Regions from separate parts of the Vibrio sp. E150_018 genome, predicted to be linked through region 3. Evidence: riboswitches for the same ligand, from Rfam matches in the RefSeq annotation. Region 3 holds a riboswitch; each other region holds the start of a gene.
What was found. Region 3 has a riboswitch for thiamine pyrophosphate ahead of thiB (thiamine ABC transporter substrate binding subunit). Riboswitches for the same ligand answer to the same signal wherever they lie in the genome.

Region 1 (2,182 bases), on a different contig from region 3:
GAATTTATCTTGTTGCGCTGGCTGAAGTTCTTTTAGTTTCCAAACCTTCAGCGAGTCATTAACGCAGGTTCAGTCGCCTGCGTTATTTATTTCTAAACGGTTGTGACAACATTTTGAGTAGTGACTGCTCCTTAGCTGAGCGGAATAGGTTAATCCCAATTGTCATTTTTTCATGGCCATCTTTCGGTTGGATAATATAACTATCAAACCAACGATCCCAAACGGATAAACAAAACCCGTAGTTGCTATCGGTTTCATTGCGATGAATAGAATGGTGAACACGGTGCATATCTGGTGTGACAATCCACTTTCTTAATCGATCATCAATGCGATGAGATAAGGCGATATTGCTGTGGTTGAACATCGCACTGGCGTTCAGTAGTACTTCGAATATAAATACAGCTAGAGGCGAAATCCCAAGTGCGGCAATCGTCGCGAGTTTAATCAGCATTGAAAGCCAAATCTCGATGAAATGAAAGCGTGAGCCGGTAGTGACATCGATATCTTGATCGGCATGATGGACACGATGTAAACGCCAAAGCAGCGGGATCTTATGAAATAGACGATGCTGCCAATAAATCACCATATCTAACAAGAGCAACCCGCATACTAGGTTTAACCATGCAGGAATATTGAGCCAATGAAACAAGCCTACGTGGTTGTTCTGCATTAGGTAGGCAAAACCGACTGCGAGAAATGGCAGAGTGAAAGGTAGTAGAAAGCTATTAAAAAACACCAAACCTAAGTTATTGGCCCAACGGTAGAGCTTAGGTTGGCTGAGGTATTTTTTCGGCCGTTTGATTTCCCAAACCGCCATGGTCACCAACACTAGAGTAAATACGCTAATACGAATCAGTGATTGTTGTGACATCAATAGTTCCGACATGGTTTGGTCTCGTGGGGTTACAGTGATTAATATGTTAGCTATGTATCATTAGACAGTATCTATGTAAGTAAAATTTCATATAAGAACAAGATCACTAGTTTTGAGTGAATAGCTTTACAATTTGATGAGTTAACTCTACATTGAAGCCAATCTTTAGTGTATGGATAGTTTAAACGATAAACCGCCATGCTCTAAGCATATTAGTCGGGGAGCCAGTAGGCTGAGATCACTTAAGTGAGACCCGTTGAACCTGATCTGATTAACATCAGCGTAGGGAACTAATACCAACGTGTCGAGCATTCTAATTTCATCTCTACATGTGTATTACTTCTGTGCGCTAAAAGGAAGTAATATATGCCTCAATCAACTTTCCCATCGCCAAACACTTCGTGTATTTCTAATGTATTGACTATCGCAGGATCTGACTCTGGTGGTGGAGCCGGTATTCAAGCTGATATTAAAGCGATTTCTGCAACAGGGTGTTTTGCTTGTTCCGTTATTACTGCACTCACTGCGCAAAATACTCAAGGCGTAGATGCCATCTTTCCGGTTTCAGCTGAATTTATTGGTCAGCAATTAGATTCTATTTTTTCAGATATTAATGTCTCTGCGGTAAAGATCGGTATGCTTAATGATAGTGATGTGATTGAAGTAATCGCTGAAAAACTAACGCACTATAACTTAAAGAATGTAGTGTTAGATCCCGTCATGGTAGCCACTAGTGGAGACCCATTAATCCAACCAGTTGCAATTCAAACACTGAAAAAAAAGCTCATTCCGTTAGTAGACTTAATCACCCCAAATTTGCCTGAAGCTGGGTTATTGATTGGGGAGCCTGAACCAAAATCAGAGAGTGAAATTGAAGGTTTTATAGAGAAGTTAAAAGCTCACTCAGAATTGCATAAGGTCGATATTTTATTAAAAGGTGGGCACTTGAAAGGTGAGGAAAGCCGAGATTGGCTTATTCAACGAAATCAAACCGCGGTCTACACGCATCAGCGCATTGCGACAAAAAATACTCACGGAACAGGGTGTACACTTTCTTCTGCGATTGCTTCCTATTTAGCGCAAGGCTTTGACCTAACAGAAGCGATTGGGCATGCGAAGCAGTATTTATCGAATGCATTGACTCATGCAGATGAGCTTAATGTGGGGAAAGGAGCAGGTCCCGTCCACCATTTTTATGCCCAAGCGATTAAATAATTAAAGACTAGGTTACAATCGACTTGCCTCGCCTAAAACGCTTTTATCTCGAACAAAATTTAGCCACGAAAGGTCAACAGACCCTAGATACAG
Region 2 (2,182 bases), on a different contig from region 3:
GAAAATGCTTCAAAAGCATGGAGAGCCCGTTTTGTTCTCTGTATATTTTTATAGCAGAATAGGAGATATATCTATACATTAAGTTCAGGTATTCTATACATGATTTCTAAAATTTATTGATACATGAAAGCTTAGAGGAGTTTTATCTTGTTAATCCAGCTTAGTGTCTTGCTTTATATTGCTCTTGGTGGGGCTATAGGGGCATGTTCTCGTTACATAATCTCAGAAATCTTTGTGTTAATGTTAGGTAGAACCTTTCCTTATGGAACATTGTTTGTAAATATATTTGGTTCATTTCTTATGGGGCTTCTTATTTCCTCTCTGAATAATGGAACCATTGAATCTACGCCATGGAAACAGATTCTCGGCTTAGGCTTTTTAGGGGCTTTTACAACTTTCTCAACTTTTTCAATCGATAATGTGACTTTATTTCAGCAAGGTGAATTCTTTAAAGCTGTCTTAAATATATTATTGAATGTAACTATTAGTATTTTTGCTGCTTGGATCGGCTTTCAATGTATTTCTAAGAGTTAATTTATCAGAAAAATTGAATTTCATTCATTTATCTGTCTATAATTACGTCACTTGTCGGAGTGCCATAAGGCTGAGACCGCTATGCGGGATCCGTTGAACCTGATCAGGCTAATACCTGCGAAGGGAACGAGAGAAGAGTAATCTATCTACAATTACCCCTCTATATATGTATCTGTTTCTACAGATCCACTCTTGTGCATCAAAATCCGTCAAGCATTTACCCTTCGGGCTTCTAACTCATACAGTTAAAGGAAAATGCTATGTCGTCAAGTCGTAAACAAGCCAGAATGGACGCTAAGAATTTTATCGATTCCCTGTCTGTCCAACCTTATCCCAATTCGCAAAAAGTTTATATTCAAGGAAGTCGTTCTGATATACGTGTACCTATGCGTGAAATCTCCCTTACTGATAGTTTGGTTGGAGGCTCGAAAGATAACCCCATCTCAGAGCCGAATAAACCTATCCATGTTTATGATACTTCCGGTGTTTATACGGATCCTACTCACAATATAAACTTATATGAAGGGTTACCTAAGTTACGTAAACAGTGGATTTCTGAACGTAATGACACTGAATATCTTGATTTTGTTTCATCTGAATTTTCTCAAGAGAGACTTAATGATGAAACATTAGATGAACTCAGGTACGGAAATTTACCTAAAATACGGAAAGCAAAGCAGGGGTGCTGTGTGACGCAACTGCATTATGCGCGTAAGGGGATCATTACTCCTGAGATGGAATATATTGCGATTCGTGAAAATATGGGACGTCAAAAATTCACTGATGAGCAATTAAACCAACAGCATCCAGGACAAAACTTTGGTGCCCATCTGCCTAAAGAAATTACCCCAGAGTTTGTTCGCCGTGAAGTGGCAGAAGGGCGAGCGATCATTCCATCCAACATTAATCATCCTGAATCTGAGCCAATGATCATTGGCCGCAACTTTTTAATTAAAGTGAATGCCAATATTGGTAACTCATCGGTGTCATCCTCGATTGAAGAAGAAGTTGAAAAATTGGTTTGGTCGACTCGTTGGGGCGGCGATACCGTTATGGATCTTTCTACTGGACGTAATATTCATGAAACGCGTGAGTGGATTCTGCGTAATAGTCCTGTCCCTATTGGTACGGTTCCAATGTATCAAGCATTAGAAAAAGTAAATGGTGTTGCGGAAAACCTCAATTGGGAAGTGATGCGCGATACTTTGATCGAACAAGCTGAGCAAGGTGTAGATTACTTTACTATTCATGCAGGGTTGCTATTACGTTATGTTCCTATGACGGCTAAGCGAGTTACGGGGATTGTTTCTCGTGGTGGTTCTATTATTGCTAAGTGGTGTTTGGCTCATCACCAAGAAAGTTTTCTTTATACTCATTTTCGCGAGATTTGTGAGATTTGTGCTCAGTATGATGTGGCATTGTCGCTTGGTGATGGTCTGCGTCCGGGCTCAATTGCCGATGCTAATGATGAAGCTCAATTTTCGGAATTACGTACATTAGGCGAACTGACCAAGGTTGCTTGGGAATACGATGTTCAAGTTATGATTGAAGGTCCTGGTCATGTTCCTATGCACATGATCAAAGAGAATATGGATGAACAATTAAAGCATTGCCATGAAGCGCCCTTTTATACATTAGGTCCACTCAC
Region 3 (2,182 bases):
CAATACCTAACTTAGGAACCGGAACATTAATCACGCTGGCGTCCTATTAGAGCCTTAAAAACGAAAAGAGTTGTCATTGCTTTATTGCGACAAAGCCATCTGCCACTCACGAGTCCAACCTTTCAACTGCTTAGCAACGGTTTCGGGCTCTAACGACAACATTTTGCTTGGCACCGTTAATTGCTCATAACCTTTTGGCAACTTAACATCGGTCACTGGGTACATCCAATTACCGGTTGCCATCACGGATTGGAAATCATCGGTTAAGATAAAATGCATAAACTCATCGGCTAATTTAGAGTGCTTGGTACTCGCCACCTTGGCTGCCAATTCTATTTGTGCATATTGGCCTTCAGTAAAATTAGCCGCAGCGTATTGGTCATCATTTTCAGCAATGATGTGATAAGCCGGAGAGGTACTATAAGACAACACCATATCGCTCTCCCCTTTTAAGAACATAGGGTAAGAGTCTGACCACCCCTTACTCACCGTAACCGTTTTATCGGCAATTTTTTTCCATGCTTGCACCGCATCATCACCATAAACCGCTTTCACCCACAGCAATAAACCTTGGCCAGTAATCGATGTGCGTGGATCTTGATAAATAATATTAAAATCATCACGCTCGATTAATTCTTTTAAGCTTTTGGGTGGGTTGGTCATTTTCGTTTTGTTGTACACAAAGGCAAAGTAGCCGTAATCAAAAGGCACAAAATAAGAATTATTCCAACCACCGGGAATAGTGACTTGAGAAGTATCAACATCATGCTTGGCAAGTAGTCCCGTTTGCTGGGCCTGCGCCATAATGTTGTTATTTAATCCTAGAACCACATCTGCTTTGGTATTGTTACCTTCTAAACGAATACGACTTAACACTGAACCGCCATCATCCAAAGCAACAAAATTCAATTTACAGCCACATTGGCTTTCAAAAGCTTGTTTGATTTTCGGACCAGGCCCCCAATCGGAAGTAAAAGAATCGTAAGTATAAACGGTTAAGGTAGGCTTTTGCTCCGCTAGCGCTGAAGTAGAAAAGGTTGCAGCACAAGAGAAAGCAAGAAAAGTAAGCGCTTTAGGTGTGAAGTTCACTAGATTAATCCTTATTTAGTGAGCGGCACAGGGAAAAGAAGGAAAAACCCACTCAATTCCTACGCCAGCATTATCTGGTTCAGGTCACGGGTGTTATCTCAGCTAAATCACATGATTCAGCACCCCGATGAGTTGTATAAATTGTAAGATCTTACGTAACGGTAAACGAGTCGTTATATTAGCTTAATATCAACACTGTTAGCTAGAGCGTTGATCGTAGCCCCAACGAGGTACTAAACCTTGTTCAACACCTAAATGATCGAGAATTCTCGCCACCATAAAATCAATTAAATCTTCAATCGTTTTAGGTTGATGATAAAAGCCTGGGGCCGCGGGCATTATGGTGACGCCCATTTGCGATAGCTTGTGCATATTCTCTAAATGCAACGTCGAAAATGGTGTTTCTCGTACCACCAGCAATAACTGGCCGCGTTCTTTCATTACCACATCAGCAGCACGTTCAATTAAATTATCCGACATTCCGTGAGCAATCGAAGCCACACTACCAGCAGAACATGGACACACTACCATTTTTTTCGGCGCAGCCGATCCTGAAGCGACGGGTGAAAACCAATCTTCTTTACCACATACAATTAACTTATCACTGCGACATTTAAGGTGTTCAATCAAAGCTTTTTGCGCCGCTTCTGGGCCACTTGGTAACTTTAAATCATGCTCGGTTGCCATCACGACACGGGCCGCTGATGAGATCAACAAATAAACGGTATAGTCCGCCGCCAGCAAACACTCTAATAGACGCAGTCCATAAGGCGCACCAGAGGCACCAGTGAAAGCAAGAGTGATTTTCTTTTCCATCAATTGAGACATGTTCACTTCCTCAACAGAGAATGAGTTTGGTGAGCAAAAGGATTATAGTGATCTTTTTATCACCAATGATCTTTTTACTTACTATGATCTTTTTACTATTTTTGCTGTAAAGCTTGTAATAACTTGGCGTGGATCCCTTCAAAGCCACCGTTACTCATCACTAAGATCTGATCGCCAGTCTGCGCTTGAGCCACAATATGTTCCACAAAGCTGTCAATATTGTCATCAACGTAACTTGGTTGAGAACACTGTTGCGCCACTTCTT
Region 4 (2,182 bases), on a different contig from region 3:
GCCTGGCTGGCAATAAGAATCGGCAATAACCAACGTTTGAACGGTTCAAACATCAACATTTGTAAAGCGAACAGCAGGCCCATCGATAAACCAAGCGCAAGACCTAACAAGATTTCCTGTGCGGTTACCCAAGTGTGTTTAAGCAACACATCATATCGAGTGAGTAATTTATCCAGCACATCGACAGGCGCAGGTAGAATAAAGCTTGGCATATCAAACATAACCACAACCAACTGCCATAAGCCGAGTATCACCACAACCGTAACTAACAAACGTAGCGCAGGATGTGTCACACGCTCTTTTTGATTCACTCGGCAAGAAAGCGATTGGTATTGAGTCATCTCACTCATAATCTTTCTCCAATTGCTGCAAAATGGCTTGTTGTAACGCGGCGCATTCGCCATCCAATACTCGGGGAGTCGGCGATTCTGGCACCGCAAGAGATTGCGCTTTAGCTGGTGTTCCTTGCAGTACATACAATTGATTGGCTAGCCGGACAGCTTCTTGTGGATCATGGGTGATCAAAACCACGGTTTTCTCTTTCAATAACTCGGCAGACAAGGTCTGTAATTTATGGCGAGTTACGGCATCTAACGCAGAGAAAGGTTCATCCATCAATACCACTGGCTTGTCTTGCATTAAAGTACGAGCAAGTGCCACACGTTGCTTCATTCCACCAGAAAGTTGGTCCGGCTTGGCATAGCAATAATCCACCAGCCCAACTTGCTGCAATAATTTCAGCGCACGTTGCTGTTCTTGCTGTGAATCGCTTTGAGAATGATTAAAACGCGAACTTAAACAAACGTTATCCAACACATTGAGCCACGGCAGCAGTAAATCTTGTTGAGCCATATAAGCAATATGCTCGGTTAACAGTAAGTTATCGGTAGTCGTCAGCTCGCCTTGCCACTCCACTTTGTCAGCTAATAAACCCGCTAAGTAACGAAGAATCGTCGTTTTTCCGCAACCACTTCGACCTAGCAATACCGTCCATTGCCCGGCTGGGATCTGCATATTGATGCCTGAAAGCGTCGGAGTTTGACTATCTTTATATTGCAAACAAGCGTTTGTAATTTGGATGCCGATGGTTTTAGCTGGCATTGCTCTAGAAGACGTAGCTTTAATAGACATCGCTAACGCCCAGCTTACTCGCGATAGTGTTAGGGATGAGCGATAAGTGATTAAAATCAACGTCGTAGGATCCAGAAATCACAGGTGCATTAGATTCTTTTAATGAAGATATTTTTTGAGGATTACACTGTATTGAAGAATTCGCCATTACCACTCCTATTACCGACGTATAGGAACTGGCTTTGGCCGTCATTGGGAAAGATCGAAGACCCGATTATCCAAGGTTTCCGAAGTGATTCGGCGAATGGCAAAGCGTGATAGTTCCCTACGTCAGTGCTAACTGAATCAGGTTCTACGGGTCTCGAATTTCGATCTCAGCCAATATTGGCTCCCCGACTATTACGTATAAATCATAACAGGACATTAACATCAGTAATATGCTTTTTTGATAATAAATCCTATTTAGAATGCATTTATGAGAACTAGATATTTTGTTTGCGTCCCCTTTTTATTTACCTGATTTATTACCTTAATCAACCGCCATACCCGTATAATTTGGGTTTGCTCCACCTCCATCGCAATATCAGATAAGGGTATGCTGTTGGGCATTATGATCAATATAAGTTGGAAAGAGACACCATGTAGAAAGATCCACTGAGCATCTTGTCATGACAACAAACCACACATTACCAACGAGGTTCAGAAAAATAATCTGACAAATAATCAATCAGAGCACGGACAGTGGGGGACATGTACTTTCTGGAAGAATAGAGCGCGTAAATGGTTAAATCATCTGGTTTCCAATTCGGTAAAACCTGCTTAAGCTGACCACTTTTAAGATATTGGTTTACGAGGTAAGTCGGTTGAATAGCTATCCCTGCGCCACACAATACTGCGTGCAGTAAGGTTGTTGTTTCATTCGCGGTGAGATTACACTTAACTTCTACTGATTGTTGAGAACTGTCTTGCGTCAAATGCCAGATATGTTGTTGGAAATTTTTATATCCAAGACAAGTATGATTCATTAAGTCGTGTGGCTTTGAAATAGTGCGACTATTACCTAAATATCCCGGAGAAGCCACGACAACAGACTCACATACCGATATAGGCT

Region 1: it holds a riboswitch for thiamine pyrophosphate, as region 3 does, so the genes downstream of both, thiD (bifunctional hydroxymethylpyrimidine kinase/phosphomethylpyrimidine kinase) here and thiB (thiamine ABC transporter substrate binding subunit) in region 3, are expected to answer to the same signal.
Region 2: it holds a riboswitch for thiamine pyrophosphate, as region 3 does, so the genes downstream of both, thiC (phosphomethylpyrimidine synthase ThiC) here and thiB (thiamine ABC transporter substrate binding subunit) in region 3, are expected to answer to the same signal.
Region 4: it holds a riboswitch for thiamine pyrophosphate, as region 3 does, so the genes downstream of both, ACE3G9_RS11030 (ABC transporter ATP-binding protein) here and thiB (thiamine ABC transporter substrate binding subunit) in region 3, are expected to answer to the same signal.

What each region holds. Positions count from the first base shown of each region.
Region 1 covers NZ_JBHGNY010000001.1:468,887-471,068, forward strand. Annotated here, with positions in the region: gene ACE3G9_RS02180 (zinc transporter ZntB) at 1-36, shown strand, start outside; gene ACE3G9_RS02185 (sterol desaturase family protein) at 83-871, opposite strand; TPP riboswitch at 1,082-1,180, shown strand; gene thiD (bifunctional hydroxymethylpyrimidine kinase/phosphomethylpyrimidine kinase) at 1,241-2,089, shown strand.
Region 2 covers NZ_JBHGNY010000022.1:26,335-28,516, reverse strand. Annotated here, with positions in the region: gene crcB (fluoride efflux transporter CrcB) at 154-534, shown strand; TPP riboswitch at 580-677, shown strand; gene thiC (phosphomethylpyrimidine synthase ThiC) at 795-2,182, shown strand, end outside.
Region 3 covers NZ_JBHGNY010000002.1:37,616-39,797, reverse strand. Annotated here, with positions in the region: gene thiP (thiamine/thiamine pyrophosphate ABC transporter permease ThiP) at 1-34, opposite strand, end outside; gene thiB (thiamine ABC transporter substrate binding subunit) at 82-1,089, opposite strand; TPP riboswitch at 1,129-1,226, opposite strand; gene ACE3G9_RS02845 (flavin prenyltransferase UbiX) at 1,288-1,917, opposite strand; gene mpl (UDP-N-acetylmuramate:L-alanyl-gamma-D-glutamyl-meso-diaminopimelate ligase) at 2,013-2,182, opposite strand, start outside.
Region 4 covers NZ_JBHGNY010000010.1:60,260-62,441, reverse strand. Annotated here, with positions in the region: partial or broken gene ACE3G9_RS11035 (ABC transporter permease) at 1-284, opposite strand, end outside; gene ACE3G9_RS11030 (ABC transporter ATP-binding protein) at 343-1,101, opposite strand; TPP riboswitch at 1,377-1,476, opposite strand; gene ACE3G9_RS11025 (LysR family transcriptional regulator) at 1,758-2,182, opposite strand, start outside.